Regions from separate parts of the Streptomyces sp. NPDC023527 genome, predicted to be linked through region 3. Evidence: riboswitches for the same ligand, from Rfam matches in the RefSeq annotation. Region 3 holds a riboswitch; each other region holds the start of a gene.
The links. Region 3 has a riboswitch for cobalamin ahead of nicT (Nickel transporter NicT). Riboswitches for the same ligand answer to the same signal wherever they lie in the genome.
Positions count from the first base shown of each region.

Region 1: it holds a riboswitch for cobalamin, as region 3 does, so the genes downstream of both, metE (5-methyltetrahydropteroyltriglutamate--homocysteine S-methyltransferase) here and nicT (Nickel transporter NicT) in region 3, are expected to answer to the same signal.
Region 2: it holds a riboswitch for cobalamin, as region 3 does, so the genes downstream of both, ACZ303_RS01590 (cobalamin biosynthesis protein) here and nicT (Nickel transporter NicT) in region 3, are expected to answer to the same signal.
Region 4: it holds a riboswitch for cobalamin, as region 3 does, so the genes downstream of both, ACZ303_RS31215 (ribonucleoside-diphosphate reductase subunit alpha) here and nicT (Nickel transporter NicT) in region 3, are expected to answer to the same signal.

Region 1 is NZ_JBVHJJ010000013.1:164,829-169,034, forward strand. It holds gene aceA (isocitrate lyase) at 1-510, shown strand, start outside; gene ACZ303_RS24975 (3-hydroxybutyryl-CoA dehydrogenase) at 572-1,495, shown strand; cobalamin riboswitch at 1,689-1,910, shown strand; gene metE (5-methyltetrahydropteroyltriglutamate--homocysteine S-methyltransferase) at 2,072-4,206, shown strand, end outside.
Region 2 is NZ_JBVHJJ010000001.1:355,477-359,682, forward strand. It holds gene ACZ303_RS01585 (cobyric acid synthase) at 1-815, opposite strand, end outside; gene ACZ303_RS01590 (cobalamin biosynthesis protein) at 845-1,861, opposite strand; cobalamin riboswitch at 1,995-2,119, opposite strand; gene ACZ303_RS01595 (hypothetical protein) at 2,278-2,493, opposite strand; gene ACZ303_RS01600 (inorganic phosphate transporter) at 2,507-3,754, opposite strand; gene ACZ303_RS01605 (class II aldolase/adducin family protein) at 3,775-4,206, shown strand, end outside.
Region 3 is NZ_JBVHJJ010000010.1:140,530-144,735, reverse strand. It holds gene ACZ303_RS20885 (hypothetical protein) at 68-295, shown strand; partial or broken gene ACZ303_RS20880 (two-component sensor histidine kinase) at 329-459, shown strand; gene nicT (Nickel transporter NicT) at 487-1,602, opposite strand; cobalamin riboswitch at 1,636-1,852, opposite strand; gene ACZ303_RS20870 (APC family permease) at 2,107-3,594, shown strand; gene ACZ303_RS20865 (YIP1 family protein) at 3,709-4,206, shown strand, end outside.
Region 4 is NZ_JBVHJJ010000021.1:47,570-51,775, forward strand. It holds gene mctP (monocarboxylate uptake permease MctP) at 1-1,545, shown strand, start outside; adenosylcobalamin-variant (AdoCbl-variant) riboswitch at 1,783-1,881, shown strand; gene ACZ303_RS31215 (ribonucleoside-diphosphate reductase subunit alpha) at 2,052-4,206, shown strand, end outside.

The DNA of each region.
Region 1 (4,206 bases), on a different contig from region 3:
CGGGTCGAGCCCGGCATGGGACCGGTGATCGCCCGTGGGCTCGCGTACGCCCCGTACGCCGATCTGCTGTGGATGGAGACCGGCACGCCGGACCTCGCGCAGGCCCGCGAGTTCGCCGAGGCGATCCACGCCGAATACCCCGACCAGCTGCTCGCCTACAACTGCTCGCCGTCCTTCAACTGGCGGGCGGCGCTGGACGACGACCGGATCGCGAAGTTCCAGCGCGAGCTGGGCGCGATGGGCTACCGCTTCCAGTTCATCACGCTGGCCGGTTTCCACTCGCTCAACCATGCCATGTTCGACCTCGCGCGCGGCTATGCCGAGCACGGCATGACCGCCTATGTCGACCTCCAGGAGCGGGAGTTCGCCGCCCAGGAGCACGGGTTCACCGCCGTCAGGCACCAGCGCGAGGTCGGCACCGGTTACTTCGACCTCGTCAGCACGGCCCTCAACCCCGCCGCGGAGACGCTCGCCCTGCGCGGCTCCACGGAGGAGGAGCAGTTCCACTAGGCGACCCTCGACGGGCCGGCCCGCCCCGGCCCGGCCCGTCCCCTCCGGCTCAGGAGTACGTATGACTCTCACCTTTCCGCCCGGCCGGCCCCTCGACGAGAAGGGGGCACAGGCCCTCAGCGCGGGCATCCAGCGGGTCGGAGTGGTCGGCGGCGGCCGGATGGGCGCCGGCATCGCCGAGGTCTGCGCCCGCGCCGGGCTCGACACGGTGGTCTGCGAGGCCGACGCCACCGCGGCCCGGCGGGCCCGCGAGCGGGTCGCCCGCTCGCTGGAGCGTGCCGTCGAGCGCGGCAAGACGGACGCCTCCGCCGCCGAGGACGCCCTCGCCCGGCTGCTTTTCACCGGCGACCTGGACGGCCTCGCCGACCGGCAGCTCGTCGTCGAGGCCGTCGTCGAGAACGCCGACGCCAAGGCCGAGGTCTTCGCCGCCCTCGACAAGACCGTCGAGGACCCGGAGGCCGTCCTGGCCACCAACACCTCCTCCCTGCCGGTGATGCGCCTGGGCATGGCGACCCGGCGCGCCGACCGGGTGCTGGGCCTGCACTTCTTCAACCCCGTGCCGGTGATGCCGCTGGTGGAGATCGTCACCTCGCTGCACACGAGCGCCGAAGCGGCCGCCGTCGCCGAGGACTTCGCGACGGCGGTCCTCGGCAAGACCGTGGTGCGCTCCCAGGACCGGGCCGGTTTCGTCGTCAACGCGCTGCTCATCCCCTACCTCCTGGCGGCGGTGCGGATGGCGGAATCCGGCTTCGCCTCCGCCGCCGATGTCGACGCCGGGATGGAGCTGGGCTGCGCCCATCCGATGGGGCCGCTGAAGCTGGCCGACCTGATCGGCCTGGACACCGTCGCCTCCATCGCGGAATCCCTCTACGACGAGTTCAAGGAGCCCCTCTACGCCCCGCCGCCGCTGTTGCAGCGGATGGTGGAGGCGGGGCTGCTGGGACGGAAGTCGGGCCGGGGATTCCACCTCTACGACCGGGGCTGAGGGGCCCGGGTCGCGGCCGGGGCCGAGGGGTCCGGGCCGCCGCGGGAGCGGCGCGGGGCGGCGAAGGGGGTCGCCCCGCGTCCCTCCCGCTCATGGGAACCGTGGCTCCACGGGTTCCGATGTCCACTGCCCGTATCCGAACAACCCTATGTCCGCAATCCGAACAGCCCTATCCGGGGCGCGCTTCAGCGCCTAGGGTGATCAGTGCAGCTGGTTCGCCCCTGCCCGCCAGGCAGGCGCGTCGCAAGAGGGAACCCGGTGGGAATCCGGGACTGCCCCGCAGCGGTGAGCGGGAACGACCGCCGTCATACGCACTGGACCCGGCCGGGTCCGGGAAGCGACGGCCAGTAGGTGTCTGCCTCTTTCGGCGGACGTGCCCGCGAGTCCGAAGACCTGCCACTGCCCGTGCGCGACCGTTCGCGCACGGAGATCCCGGTGACCTCGAGGGCGGGTCGGCGTTACGTATCAGGCGGGCACGCGCGGCGAGAGAGCGTCGTGGTCCGCCCGGTTCGCCGTCCCTTCGCGCCTTCGAGCCGTCCCGGAATCGTATGGGAAAAGCTCGCGAAGGAGAGTTCCTTGACCAGCAAGTCCGCAGCCGCGGCAGCACGCGCCACCGTGTACGGCTACCCCCGTCAGGGCCGGAACCGCGAACTGAAGAAGGCCATCGAGGGTTACTGGAAGGGCCGCGTCACCGCCGGCGCCCTCCGGGATACCGCCGCCGAACTCCGCCGTACGCACTGGCGGCAGCTCGCCGAGGCCGGCGTCCACGAGGTGCCGACCGGCGACTTCTCGTACTACGACCACGTCCTCGACACCACCGTGATGGTCGGCGCGATCCCCGCCCGGCACCGCGCGGCCGTCGCAGCGGACGCCCTGGACGGCTATTTCGCGATGGCCCGCGGCACGCAGGAGGTGGCGCCGCTGGAGATGACCAAGTGGTTCGACACCAACTACCACTACCTCGTCCCCGAACTCGGCCCCGACACCGTCTTCCGCGCCGACTCCGGCAAGCAGGTCGCCGAGCTGAAGGAAGCGTTCGCGCTCGGCCTCGAAGCACGCCCGGTGCTGGTCGGCCCGGTCACCTACCTCCTGCTGGCGAAGCCCGCCCCCGGCATCGCGGCCGACTTCGAGCCGCTGACCCTCCTCGACCGGCTGCTGCCGGTGTACGCGGAGGTGCTCGCCGACCTGCGGGCCGCCGGCGCGGAGTGGGTGCAGCTCGACGAACCGGCCCTCGTAGAGGACCGCACCCCGGCGGAGCTGAACGCCACCGCCCGCGCCTACCGTGAGCTGGGCGGTGCCGCCGACCGGCCGAAGCTGCTGGTCGCCTCCTACTTCGACCGGCTGGGCGAGGCCCTTCCGGTGCTCGCCAAGGCACCCGTCGACGGGCTCGCCCTCGACTTCACCGGCCCCGCCGCCGCCAACCTCGACGACCTCGCGGCCGCCGGCGGGCTGCCCGGCAAGCGGCTCCTCGCGGGCGTCGTCGACGGCCGCAACGTCTGGCTCAACGACTTCGAGAAGTCCCTGGCCACCCTCGGCACACTGCTCGGCCTCGCCGGCCGGGTGGATGTGTCCTCGTCCTGCTCCCTGCTGCACGTCCCGCTGGACGCCGCGGCCGAGCGCGACATCGACCCGCAGATCGCCCGCTGGCTCGCCTTCGCCCGCCAGAAGACCACCGAGATCGTCACCCTGGCCCGGGGGCTGGCCCAGGGCACCGACACCATCGCGGCCGAGCTCGCCGCCAACCGCGCCGACCTCGCCTCCCGCGCGGGTTCGGCCCTCACCCGCGACCCGGCGGTACGGGCCCGCGCCGCCGCCGTCACCGACGCCGACGCCCGCCGCTCGCACCCGTACCCCGAGCGGGCCACCGCCCAGCGCGCACATCTGCGGCTGCCGCTGCTGCCGACGACCACCATCGGCTCGTTCCCGCAGACGGCCGAACTGCGCACCGCCCGCGCCGACCTGCGCGCCGGCCGCATCACCGGCGCGGCGTACGAGGAGCGCATCGAGGCCGAGATCCGTGAGGTCCTCGCCTTCCAGGAGAAGGCGGGCATCGACGTCCTGGTGCACGGCGAGCCCGAGCGCAACGACATGGTCCAGTACTTCGCCGAGCGGCTCACCGGCTATCTCGCCACCCGGCACGGCTGGGTCCAGTCCTACGGGACCCGCTACGTCCGCCCGCCGATCCTGGCCGGTGACATCTCCCGTCCCGACCCGATGACGGTCCGCTGGACGTCGTACGCGCAGTCGGTCACCGACCGCCCGGTCAAGGGCATGCTGACCGGTCCGGTCACCATGCTCGCCTGGTCCTTCGTCCGGGACGACCAGCCGCTCGGCGAGACCGCCCGCCAGGTGGCGCTCGCCCTGCGCGACGAGGTCGACGACCTGGAGGCCGCGGGCAGTTCCGTGATCCAGGTGGACGAGCCCGCCCTGCGCGAGACCCTCCCGCTGCGCGCCGCCGGGCACGCCGCGTACCTCGCCTGGGCCACCGAGGCGTTCCGCCTGACCACCGGCGGCGTCCGCCCGGAGACCCAGATCCACACGCACATGTGCTACGCGGAGTTCGGTGACATCCTCCGGGCCATCGACGACCTCGACGCCGACGTGATCAGCCTGGAGGCCGCCCGCTCGCACATGCGGGTCGCCGACGAACTGGCCGGCGCCGGCTACCCCCGCGAGGTCGGCCCCGGTGTCTACGACATCCACTCCCCGCG
Region 2 (4,206 bases), on a different contig from region 3:
GACATCAACGGAACCGCGCACACCGCGACCCGCAGCACGTCCGCACCGTGCGGCGGGGCCACCACCGACTCTCGGACCGCGCCGCGCATCGACACGCGCAGTCCGTCCTCCTCGTCGATGCCGAGCCCGTGCGCGTATGGCAGCACACCGACCGTCGGGCGGCCGGTCAGGTCGCGCAGCATGTCCAGGCCGGGCTCCAGAAGCGTCACGTCACCGCGGAACTTGTTGACGATGTAGCCCGCTATCAGCTCCTGGTCCTCCCGGGACAGCAGGGCCGTCGTACCGAAGAAGGACGCGAAGACCCCGCCCCGGTCGATGTCACCGACCACGACGACCGGCAGCCGCGCGGCGCGCGCGATACCCATGTTGACGATGTCCGTGCGCCGCAGGTTGATCTCCGCCGGGCTGCCCGCGCCCTCGCAGATCACCGCGTCATGGGTGCGGCGCAGCTCCTCCAGGCACTCCGTCACCGTCCCGAACAGCTGCTCCTGGCGCCCGGAGTGGTAACCGCGGGCGCTGAGCTCACCCACCGGCTTGCCCATCAGCACCACCTGGCTGCTGCGGTCACCGCCAGGCTTGAGCAGGACGGGGTTCATCAGCGCCGACGGCTCGACGCGCGCGGCCGCCGCCTGCATGGCCTGCGCGCGGCCTATCTCCGCGCCCTCGCGGGTCACGAAGGAGTTCAGCGACATGTTCTGCGCCTTGAACGGCGCGACCTTGACGCCCTTGCGGACCAGCCACCGGCAGATCCCGGCCGTCACCACGCTCTTGCCCGCGTCCGAGGTGGTCCCGGCCACCAGCAGGCCCCCGCCCAACGGGCCCGCGGGCCCGCTCCTGTCCGCTGTCACCGGTTCCCCCTTCGCTTCGCGTTCCGCGCCACGGTCCTGCTGCAAAGGCTGCCCAGCGCGCGGCCCGCCACCGCGGTGCCCAGCGCCAGCAGCGACACGCGCCGCGAGAGCCGCACCGCGCGTTCGATGTCCGCCACCTCCACGGGGCGGTTCTCACCGCCCAGGACGGGCCGGTGTTCGACCCGGCCCGCGTAGGCGAGGGTGCCGCCCAAACGCACCCCCAGCGCACCGGCGAACGCGGCCTCCACCGGGCCGGCGTTGGGGCTCGGATGCCGGGAGGCGTCGCGGCGGGCCACCCGCCAGGCACCGCGCGGGTCGGGGCCGGCGAGGACGGTGAGGGCGGCGGTGAGACGGGCGCCGGGCCAGCCGGCGACGTCGTCGAGACGGGCCGAGGCCCAGCCGAACCGCCGGTGACGCGGCGACTTGTGGCCGACCATCGCGTCCAGGGTGTTGACGGCGCGGAAGCCGACCAGGCCCGGTACGCCCGCCAGCCCACCCCAGACGAGGGCGCCGACGACGGCGTCGGAGGTGTTCTCGGCGACGGACTCCACGACCGCGCGCGCGATCTGCTGCCCGTCCAGCGCCTGCGGGTCGCGCCCGCACAGGTGCGGCAGCCGCTCCCGGGCGACGTCCAGGTCACCGACGCCGAGCGCGCCGCCGATGGCGCGCGCCTCGCGGCCCAGGGACGTACCGCCCAGCACGGCCCAGGTGGCGGCGGCGGTCAGCGCGATGTCCGCGGCGGGGGAGCGGCGCAGGGTACGGGCCAGGAGCGCGGCACCGGCCGTGGCGCCGCCCGCGCACAGCGCGGCGTGCAGGGCGCCCCGGCCGCGGTGGTCGCGCCACAGCCGCCGCTCGACGGCGTACGCGGCCCGGCCGAAGGCCGCCACGGGGTGGCCCCGACGGGGATCGCCCAGGGCGAGGTCGGCGAGGAAGCCGAGCGCGGCACCGTACGCGAAACCGAGGTGCCCGAGGTGATCGGCGCGCGTCGCGGGCGCCGGACGCGGGAGACGCATGGGGCGCATGGGTCAGACCGCCGTCATGCCTTGGCGGGACCGGGGTTCGCTGGGCAGGGGTGGTCGGCGGCCGGGCATGGCGATGTGTCCTCACTCAGGGTCCGCGCCCTGGCTCGACGTGACCGGCGACCAGAGTCTCCTGGCTCCCGGATCGGCGTCGCCCCGGCCTTCCCGTCCGCTCGCGCGGACCGTGGCCCTGGGTGGGGGACGCTCCCCGGTGACAGTGGCGGGACCGCGCCGGACTCGCACCGGCTTCCTCTGCTGTCGCCGTTTGGCCCCGGAAGTCCACCATGGGCCGTGAACGGCCGTCAACTCACGTCTGAGCTGGGGTTCGAGTCCACGGGGCCGGGATGTGAAAAACGCCGGACGGGCTGAAATTCAGCCCGTCCGGCATTCGAGGACATTAGTGACGGTCGCTAGGCGACGATCAGATAGATGCCGTACCCCACGGCTGCCGCGCACAGTGCGAAGCACGCGTACGCGCCCGCGCGGGCCACCGCGGTCGGCCGCGTTCCCGCCGCGGAGGCGGACGACGTCCCGACGATGCCCATCGTGAAGATGCCGACGAGGCCGACCGTCACCACGAGACTGACACCGAAGACCTGGCCGAGTGCTGCCCAGTCGATGTGCATGGTGTGTGTTCCCTCAGCTCGTCGCGGCGGCGGGGGCGCGCCCCGCCTCGTGGGTCAGGGAGGTCGCCGGGACGGCGGCCGTCAGGGGGCCGGCCGGCGGCGGGGCGACGGCCTGGAGCGCGGTGGTGACCACACCGGCCGGCTCGGCGGCCTCGGCGACCGGCTCGTTGATGCTGTCGGGGGTGACCGGCTTGCGGCGGGACGCCATCCAGATGGCGCCGGAGACGGCCAGGCCCAGGACGGCGACCGTGGCGACGCCCCAGTCGCCCTGGTCGGCCAGCAGCGCCGCGCCACCGGCGACCAGGCCCGCGGCGGGCAGGGTCAGACCCCAGGCGAGGACCATCCGGCCAGCGGTCGACCAGCGGACCACGCCGCCCTTGCGGCCGAGGCCGGCGCCCATGATCGAGCCGGAGCAGACCTGGGTGGTGGAGAGCGCGAAGCCGATGTGCGAGGAGGCGAGGATCACGGTCGCGGCGCCGGTCTGGGCGGCGAAGCCCTGCGCCGGCTTGATGTCCGTGAGGCCCTTGCCGAGCGTCTGGATGATGCGCCAGCCGCCCAGGTACGTACCGAGCGCGATGGCCAGGCCCGCGGAGACGATGACCCACATCGGCGGGTCGGCGTGCGGGGCGACGGCGCCGCCGGCGACCAGCGCGAGGGTGATGACACCCATCGTCTTCTGCGCGTCGTTGGTGCCGTGGGCCAGGGAGACCAGGGCGGCCGAGGCGATCTGCCCGGCGCGGTAGCCCTTGGCGGTCTCCTTCTCGTCGCGGTTCCTGGCCAGGCGGTAGGTGAGCCGGGTCGCCAGGGTGGCGGCCAGACCGGCCACGATCGGCGCGGCGACGGCCGGGATGAGGACCTTCATGACGACCTTGTCGGCGTTGACCGCGTCGAAGCCGACGGACACGATGGTCGCGCCGATCAGGCCGCCGAAAAGGGCGTGCGACGAACTGGAGGGCAGACCGGCCAGCCACGTCAGAAGATTCCAGACAATCGCGCCGATCAGCCCGGCGAAGATCACTTCGGGCCTGATTCCGGCGCTCTCGTCGATGATGCCGCCGGAGATGGTCTTGGCGACCTCCACGGACAGGAACGCCCCGACAAGGTTGAGGGCCGCCGACATGGCCACCGCGACCTTGGGCTTGAGAGCCCCGGTGGAGATGGTGGTGGCCATGGCGTTGGCCGTGTCGTGGAAGCCGTTCGTAAAGTCGAACACCAAGGCCGTGACGATCACGATCCCGATGAGAAGCGTGATGTGTTCCATTCACCCAGGCAATCAGCTCGATGGTCAGTACAGCGGCGACCGTAAAGACCCTTGGTGAACGGAAGGTGAACTGGAACGGGCGGAGCGGTGGCGTCAACCGGAGGGGTGCAGCGTTGGAAGATCACGAAGGCGTTCGACGGGCCTGGGCGGACGTCGTGGCCACGGCCCGCCGCACCACGGCCGAGGGGCTCGTGGTGGGCACCTCGGGCAACGTTTCGGCCAGGGTCGGGAATGTCGTGCTCGTCACCCCGAGCGGAATCCCGTACGACAGCCTCGGCCCCGACGACGCGGTCGCCGTCGACCTCGACGGCCGACAGGTCCTCGGCGAGCTGGCCCCCACCAGCGAGCTGCCCATGCACCTCGCGCTCTACCGCGCCACCGACGCGACGGCCGTCGTCCACACCCACGCCGTCCACGCCACGGCCGTCTCCACGCTGGTCGACGAGCTCCCG
Region 3 (4,206 bases):
GCAGCCCGGGCCCGCGCCCGCCCCGGCTCGGCCAGGGCCCGTCCCCATCGGAAGCGAGCCGTCCGACGTGCCGCCCTCCACCCCCGCCCGGCCGCCTTCGACACCGGTACCGACCCCGCCGCCCACGCGTCCGCCGTTCTCTCCCCGCCACTCGTACCGCAGTGCCCTCGCGACCGAGGGCAAGAAACAGGACCACGGCACCTCGCTGGTCACGTCCACCCTGCTGGTCACCGCCCCGGCCGTACTGGCCGCCGCGCTGCTGCGCCCGCGCTCCCTGGGCCGCCGGTCCCGCTGATCCCGGCCGGGCACCGCCCGGCCACCGCCCGGACCGCCGGCGGGCGCCGGGCTCGGCCTGGCGATCGTCCGCGGCATCGTCGGGGCCCACGCGGGCCGGGCGGCGGTCCGCAACGTACCGGCGGCTGCCGCTTCGAGGTCGTACTCCCGGCGGCCCGGCCGTAGGAGGTCCGTGCGGACGCGTCGGCCCCGTCAGCCCTCCGACGCGGCCGGTGCCGTGCGGGCGGCCCATCGTTGCTCGACCTTGGCGAAGCGCCAGTACGCGAGGGCCGCCGCCCAGACGGCCACGAACAGGCCGACGATGATGAAGCCCACGTTGTCGAGGTTGATACCGGCGATCCAGGCGGTGACCGCGTCGTCGAGGCCGAGCTTCTCGTGCAACACGCTCACCAGCTCGATGGTGCCGATGAGGAAGGCGACGCCGATCGAGAGCCCGGTGATGGTGAGGTTGTAGAAGACCTTGCGGACGGGGTTGGAGAACGCCCACTGGTAGGCGAAGTTCATGAAGGTGCCGTCGAGCGTGTCGAAGAGGCTCATGCCCGCGGCGAACAGCAGCGGCAGGCACAGGATCGCGTACCAGGGCAGGCCGGCGGCGGCGCCGCTGCCCGCCATCACCATCAAGGTGACTTCGGTGGCGGTGTCGAAGCCGAGACCGAAGAGGAAGCCCAGCGGGTACATCTGGCCGGGGCGGGTGATGGAGCGGGTGAAGCGGCCCAGGACGCGGTTCATGAAGCCGCGCGAGTCCAGGTGCCGCTCCAGCTCCGCCTCGTCGTAGCGCCCTTCGCGCATCGCGCGGAAGATGCGCAGGATGCCGGCGAGGGCGACGAGGTTGAGGGCGGCGATGAGGTAGAGGAAGCCGCCGGAGACCGTCGTGCCGATGATGCCGAGGGTCTGGTGGGTGGTGGACTCCTCGTCCATCAGCTTCCCCGCGACCTGGGTGCCGCCCGCGACCAGGGCCGCCATGGCGACCACGACGCTGGAGTGCCCCAGCGCGAACCAGAAGCCGACCGAGACCGGCCGCTTGCCGTCGGCCATCAGCTTGCGGGTGGTGTTGTCGATGGCGGCGATGTGGTCGGCGTCGAAGGCGTGCCGCATGCCGAGGGTGTAGGCGGTGATGCCGAGCCCGACGCCGTAGACCTTGGAGCCCACGGTGTAGTGGTCGGGCACGACGAGCAGGTAGAGGACGCCGAACGCGACGACGTGCAGGGCGGCGATGACGGCCAGCAGGCCGGCGGTCCGTACGGTGTCCTGGCGGCGCCAGCGGAAGGCCGGCGGCGCGCCGGTGGGGGTGTCGGTGGGCAGGGACATCTGAGGGTGAACGCTCCAAGCACCTCGTGGATCAATGCGTCGTCTGCCGTGGCCGGTCTCCTGGCTTACGGGTGGTCACGCGCCCGCCCCTGCCTTCCCGGCCGCCGTCGGCGGCCAGTGGCTCCGCGCGCCGTGGCGGCACGCGGAACGGGACGGGAACTCCCCGATCACAGTGGCGAGGGCCGCTCCGGAATCGGGCCACGAGGGCCTGTCACCGGTCTTCCCGAACACCACGGCCGGGCCACCATAGCGCTCTGACCGGCACTTGTGACACATAGGTGGTAGTTGCCACACATAAGCAACAGCGGCCCGTCGGGTGCCGCGCCGGGCGCGTTCCGCCGTTCCCCGCCCCTGGGCGATCGGCGGAATCTACACTGCGCCGTCCGGGCGGTGGCGTCACGCCCGCGCGGTTCACCGCTGTCCAGGTGATGGACGTGTCCGGCACGCCGGTGTACGAGTGCACTGGACGGACGACCCATCCGGCACGAGAAAGGGCTGACCGCCATGGCAGACACGGGACAACGGCCGGAGCGCGTCGGGTTCGTACGCCGCATCGGGCTGTTCCAGGCCACCGCTCTGAATATGAGTCAGATGTGCGGCATCGGACCCTTCGTCACGATCCCGTTGATGGTGGCGGCGTTCGGCGGCCCGCAGGCGGTCATCGGATTCGTCGCGGGCGCGGTCCTGGCCCTCGCGGACGGGCTGATCTGGGCCGAGCTGGGGGCGTCACTGCCGGGGGCGGGCGGCAGTTACGTCTATCTGCGGCAGGCGTTCCAGTACCGCACCGGCAAGCTGATGCCGTTCCTGTTCGTGTGGACGGCGATGCTCTTCATCCCGCTCGGGATGTCCACCGGGATCATCGGCTTCGTGCAGTACCTGGGCTATCTGTGGCCGGGCATGGGGCAGAACCAGGGGGACCTCGTCGGGCTGGCCGTCATCGCGCTGATCGTCGCGGTGTTGTGGCGGCGGGTCGAGAACATCGCGAGGATCTCGGTCGTGCTGTGGTGCGTGATGATCGCCTCCGTGGTGCTCGTCATCGTCGCCGCCTTCACCCACTTCAGCCCGGACCGGGCGTTCACCTATCCGGCGCACGCCTTCGAGCTGACGACCAATCACTTCTGGATCGGCTTCGCGGCCGGCCTGACCATCGGCATCTACGACTACCTCGGCTACAACACCGCGGCCTATCTGGGCGCCGAGATCAAGAACCCGGGGCGGACCCTGCCGCGCGCCATCGTCTACTCCATCCTCGGCATCATGGCGATCTACCTGCTCCTCCAGATCGGCACCCTCGGCGTCATCGACTGGAAGCAGATGCTCGACCCCGACTCGGCGGCCTCCTCCTCGGTCGCCTCCGCGGTCCTGGAGAAGGCATGGGGCAAGGGCGCCGCCCGGACCGTCACGGTGCTGATCCTGATCACCGCCGTCGCCTCCGTGCTCGCCGGGCTCCTGGGCGGCTCCCGGGTGCCCTACGACGCGGCGCGGGACAAGGTCTTCTTCCGCGCCTTCGGCAAGCTCCATCCGCGCCACCGCTTCCCGGTGCTGGGGCTGGCGTCGATGGGCGCCATCACCGCCGTCGGGTTCCTGATCGGCCGTCATACGGACCTGGCGACGCTCATCCAGCTGCTGACCACCGTGATGGTGATCGTGCAGGCCCTGGCGCAGGTCCTGGCCGTGACGGTGCTGCGCCGTCGCCAGCCGGGGCTGCCGCGCCCGTACCGCATGTGGCTCTATCCGCTGCCCAGCCTGGTCGCGCTGGTGGGCTGGCTGGTCATCTACGGCTACGCGGACAAGAACTCGCCCGGCCGGCACCCCATCGAATGGTCCCTCGCCTGGGTGGCGGCGGGCTGTGTGGCGTTCGTGCTCTGGGCGCGCTTCGAGAAGGTATGGCCGTTCGGGCCGCGGGAGATCACCGAGGAGTACCTGCACGCGCCGGACCAGGACATCGATCCGGACGCCGACCCCGACAGCAGGACCCCCGCGCCCGTCTGACCGCTGGTCAGGCGCCTGTCCCTGCACCAGCGGAATCCTGAATTCCGGACCGGGCACCGGTAATCGGGGAAGGCGGTGATAGAACTTGCATCCATGCCTGTGAGCCCCTCCCCCATGTCCTCCCCTTCGCGTGCGCCGGCCTCGAAACCGCGCAGACTGCTGTGGCACCGCCTGATATTCGGGCTCTGGTACCGACCCGTCGAAGTGCTCGACGAGGCCCGGGACCGGAGCGTCTGGGGCGCGGCCGCGTTCCTGTGCATGCTGTGCGGGGCGCTGGGGACGATGGGCAAGGACTCGTTCTGGGGCCAGTGGCGGGTGAGCCCCGCCCTGGCGCTGGAGGCCATGGCCATAGCCGACGGCGTCCTGCTCCTCGGCAGCCTGCTGCTGGGCGTCGTCACGCACGCCATCGCGCGCCGGCTCGGCGGCAACGGCAAGTTCGGCCCGACCGTCACGCTGTTCGTGGTGCTGTTCTGGGCGACGGACCTGCCCCGGCTGGCGCTCGACGCGTGCCTGGCGGGCGATTCCTATCCCGTACGGGCGGCGGCCTGGATCACCTCGGCGTTCGGCTACGCCTTCGCCACCCTGCTGATCCGCGGCCAGCACCATCTGCCG
Region 4 (4,206 bases), on a different contig from region 3:
TCGAAGTGGCGGCGCGCCGAGAACGCCGACAGCCTCGACGAGTGGGGGCTGGGCGGCCGCTCGTTCGGCACCTGGGTGACGTGGTTCCTGCTCGGCGGTGACCTCTATACCGCGTACACCTTCGTCGCGGTCCCGGCGGCGATCTACGCGGGCGGCGCGGCCGGCTTCTTCGCGGTGCCGTACACGATCCTCTGCTATCCGCTGGTCTTCACCTTCCTGCCCCGCCTGTGGTCGGTGTCGCACAAGCACGGCTACGTGACCTCCTCCGACTTCGTCCGCGGCCGGTTCGGCTCGAAGGGCCTGTCGCTGGCGCTCGCGCTCACCGGCATCCTCGCGACGATGCCCTACATCGCGCTCCAGCTCGTCGGCATCCAGGCCGTGCTGGACGTGCTCGGGGTGGGCGGCGGGTCGAACTGGTTCATGAAGGACCTGCCGCTGCTCATCGCCTTCGGCGTGCTCGCGGCCTACACCTATTCCTCCGGGCTGCGGGCGCCCGCCCTGATCGCCTTCGTCAAGGACGCGCTGATCTACATCGTGATCATCGTGGCGATCATCTACATCCCCATCAAGCTGGGCGGCTTCGACGACATCTTCGCCAAGGCCGGCGACGCCTTCGCGGTGAAGAACCCGGAGACGGGCAAGGCGCGCGGCTCGCTGGTGACCGGGGAGCAGGCGCAGTGGGCGTACGCGACGCTCGCCCTCGGCTCGGCGATGGCGCTCTTCCTCTACCCGCACTCGGTGACGGCGGTCCTCTCCAGCAAGAGCCGCAACGTCATCCGCCGCAACACCACGATCCTGCCCCTGTACTCCCTGATGCTCGGCCTGCTGGCGATGCTCGGCTTCATGGCCATCGCCGCGGGGGTCAAGGTCAGCAATGGACAGCTGGCGATCCCGCAGCTCTTCGAGGACATGTTCCCGGACTGGTTCACGGGCGTGGCCTTCGCCGCGATCGGCATCGGGGCGCTCGTACCGGCGGCGATCATGTCGATCGCCGCGGCGAACCTCTTCACCCGCAACATCTACAAGGACTTCATCCGGCCGGACGCCTCCCCCGCGCACGAGGCCAAGGTCTCCAAGCTGGCCTCGCTGCTCGTGAAGGTGGGCGCGCTGGTCTTCGTCCTGACCATGGACAAGACGGTCGCGATCAATTTCCAGCTGCTGGGTGGCATCTGGATCCTCCAGACCGTCCCGGCGCTCGTGGGCGGGCTCTTCACCCGCTGGTTCCACCGGTGGGCGCTGCTGGGCGGCTGGGCGGTCGGGATGGCCTACGGGACGTGGCGGGCATATGACACACCGAGCGCCACACAGGATCATTTCGGAAATACCAATCTGATCCCCCTCATCGGGGAAAAGGGTTACATCGGCCTGACCGCGTTCACGCTCAATGTGATCGTCGTCATCGTCCTGACTTTCGTCCTCAAGGCGGTCGGCGCGCCGGACGGTGTGGACCAGACCAAGGCGTCGGACTACACGGCGGACGCCGGCGAACCCGGTGTCCAGGTGGAGCTCCCGCCGGCCACGGCGGGCGCCCCGAGCGGCCACTAGAAGAGCTCCGGACGGGCCACTGGAAGGGCCCTGGACAGGCTGCCGGCCGGACGTCGATCCGGCGGGACACGAGGGCCGTCGTACCCCCTTGAAGGGGGCGCGACGGCCCTCGGCCGTACCCGGCGCATACCCCGAAGTCCCGGGCCCTGTTAGCACATTCCGACCCACGCGATTACCGCGCGACACAAGATGTGGTGGTGCATGCGACGCCCAGCACTAGATGTATGCTCGTGCTCGCTGTCGTCGCAGGGGAATCCGGTGGAAATCCGGAACTGTCCCGCAACGGTGCATGTATGCCGTTATTACGCATGCAGGAGTCCGAGTACCTGCCGACAGCGCGCCCACCGCCGAGCCACCGCACGGCACCGGGCGTTTTGTATTCGTCCGGGCCTCGCGGGTTGGGCCGATGGACGCTACGAGCGCATGCCTTGGTGCTGTCAGGCATGCCCGTACGCGCCCGTCGCGCGCCACCCGCCCGGCCCACTGCCGAGCGAGGGAGAGCCTCAGTGACCATCGCGCCCGCCGATCCGGTCTCAGCGTCCGCGGAAGCGACCGGCGGCCCCGGGACCGCGCTGCTGCGCACCCTGACCGACCTCACCGCCGATCTGCCCGCCACCGACCCCGGCAAGGTCGCCGCCGCCGCGCTGCGGGGCCGCCACCCGGGTTCGGACGAGGCCGAGTTGCGGTCCCTGGCCACCGAGGCCGCCGCCGGTCTGATCTCCGAGGAGCCCCAGTACTCCCGGCTCGCCGCCCGGCTGCTGACCCGCGCGATCGCCGACGAGGCGGCCGGGCAGGGCGCGACCTCCTTCTCCGCCTCCGTCGAGACCGGCCACCGCGAGGGCCTGATCGCCGACGAGACCGCCGCCTTCGTACGGACCCACGCCGCACGCCTCGACGCCCTCGTCGAGAAGGCCCTGGTCGACGGCGCCGACGACCGCTTCGGCTACTTCGGCCTGCGCACCCTGCACAGCCGCTACCTGCTGCGCCACCCCATCACCCGGCAGGTCGTCGAGACCCCGCAGCACTTCCTGCTGCGCGTGGCCTGCGGCCTGGCCGAGGACCACTCCGTGCGGGCCCTGGAGGACGTCGCCGAGCTCTACGCGCTCACCAGCACGCTCTCCTACCTGCCGTCCTCCCCCACGCTCTTCAACTCCGGCACCCGCCACCCGCAGATGTCCTCGTGCTACCTGCTGGACTCCCCGCTGGACGAGCTGGACTCGATCTACGACCGCTACCACCAGGTGGCCCGGCTGTCGAAGCACGCCGGCGGCATCGGCCTGTCGTACTCCCGCATCCGCTCGCGCGGCTCGCTGATCCGCGGCACCAACGGCCACTCCAACGGCATCGTGCCGTTCCTGCGCACCCTCGACGCCTCCGTCGCCGCGGTCAACCAGGGCGGCCGGCGCAAGGGCGCGGCCTGCGTCTACCTGGAGACCTGGCACGCGGACATCGAGGAGTTCCTGGAGCTCCGCGACAACACCGGTGAGGAGGCCCGCCGCACGCACAACCTCAACACCGCGCACTGGATCCCGGACGAGTTCATGCGCCGCGTCGAGGCCGACGCCGACTGGTCGCTGTTCTCCCCTGCCGACACGCCCGAGCTGGTCGACCTGTACGGCGACGAGTTCGACGCCGCGTACCGCAAGGCCGAGGCCGACGGCAAGGCCGTCAAGACCATCCCGGCGCGCGTCCTGTACTCCCGCATGATGCGCACCCTCGCGCAGACCGGCAACGGCTGGATGACGTTCAAGGACGCCTCCAACCGCACCGCCAACCAGACGGCCGAGAAGGGCAAGGTCGTCCACTCCTCGAATCTCTGCACGGAGATCCTGGAGGTCACCGACGACGGCGAGACCGCGGTCTGCAACCTCGGCTCGGTCAACCTCGCGCAGCACCTGGGCACCGACGGCGAGATGGACTGGGAGAAGCTCGACCGTACGGTCCGTACGGCCGTCACCTTCCTCGACCGCGTCGTGGACATCAACTTCTACCCGACCGAGCAGGCCGGGAACTCCAACAGCCGCTGGCGCCCGGTGGGCCTGGGCCTGATGGGTCTGCAGGACGTCTTCTTCCGCCTGCGCCTGCCCTTCGACTCCCCCGAGGCGAAGGAGCTGTCCACCCGCATCTCCGAGCGCATCATGCTCGCGGCGTACGAGGCGTCCGCCGACCTCGCCGAGCGGCACGGCCCGCACCCGGCCTGGTCCGCGACCCGCACCGCCCGCGGTGTGCTGCACCCGGACCACTACCCGAACGCCGAGCCGCGCTGGACGGACCGCTGGGACGCGCTGCGCGCCCGGATCGCCGCCGTCGGCATGCGCAACTCGCTGCTGCTGGCGATCGCCCCGACCGCCACCATCGCGTCCATCGCGGGCGTGTACGAGTGCATCGAGCCGCAGGTCTCCAACCTCTTCAAGCGCGAGACGCTCAGCGGTGAGTTCCTCCAGGTCAACACCTACCTGGTCGAGGACCTCAAGAAGCTCGGCGTGTGGGACCGCACCACCCGCGACGCCATGACGGACGCCAACGGCTCGATCCAGGACATGAACTGGATCCCGCAGGAGGTGCGCGACCTCTACCGCACCGCCTGGGAGATCCCGCAGCGCTTCCTGATCGACATGGCCGCGGCCCGTACGCCGTACCTGGACCAGAGCCAGTCGCTGA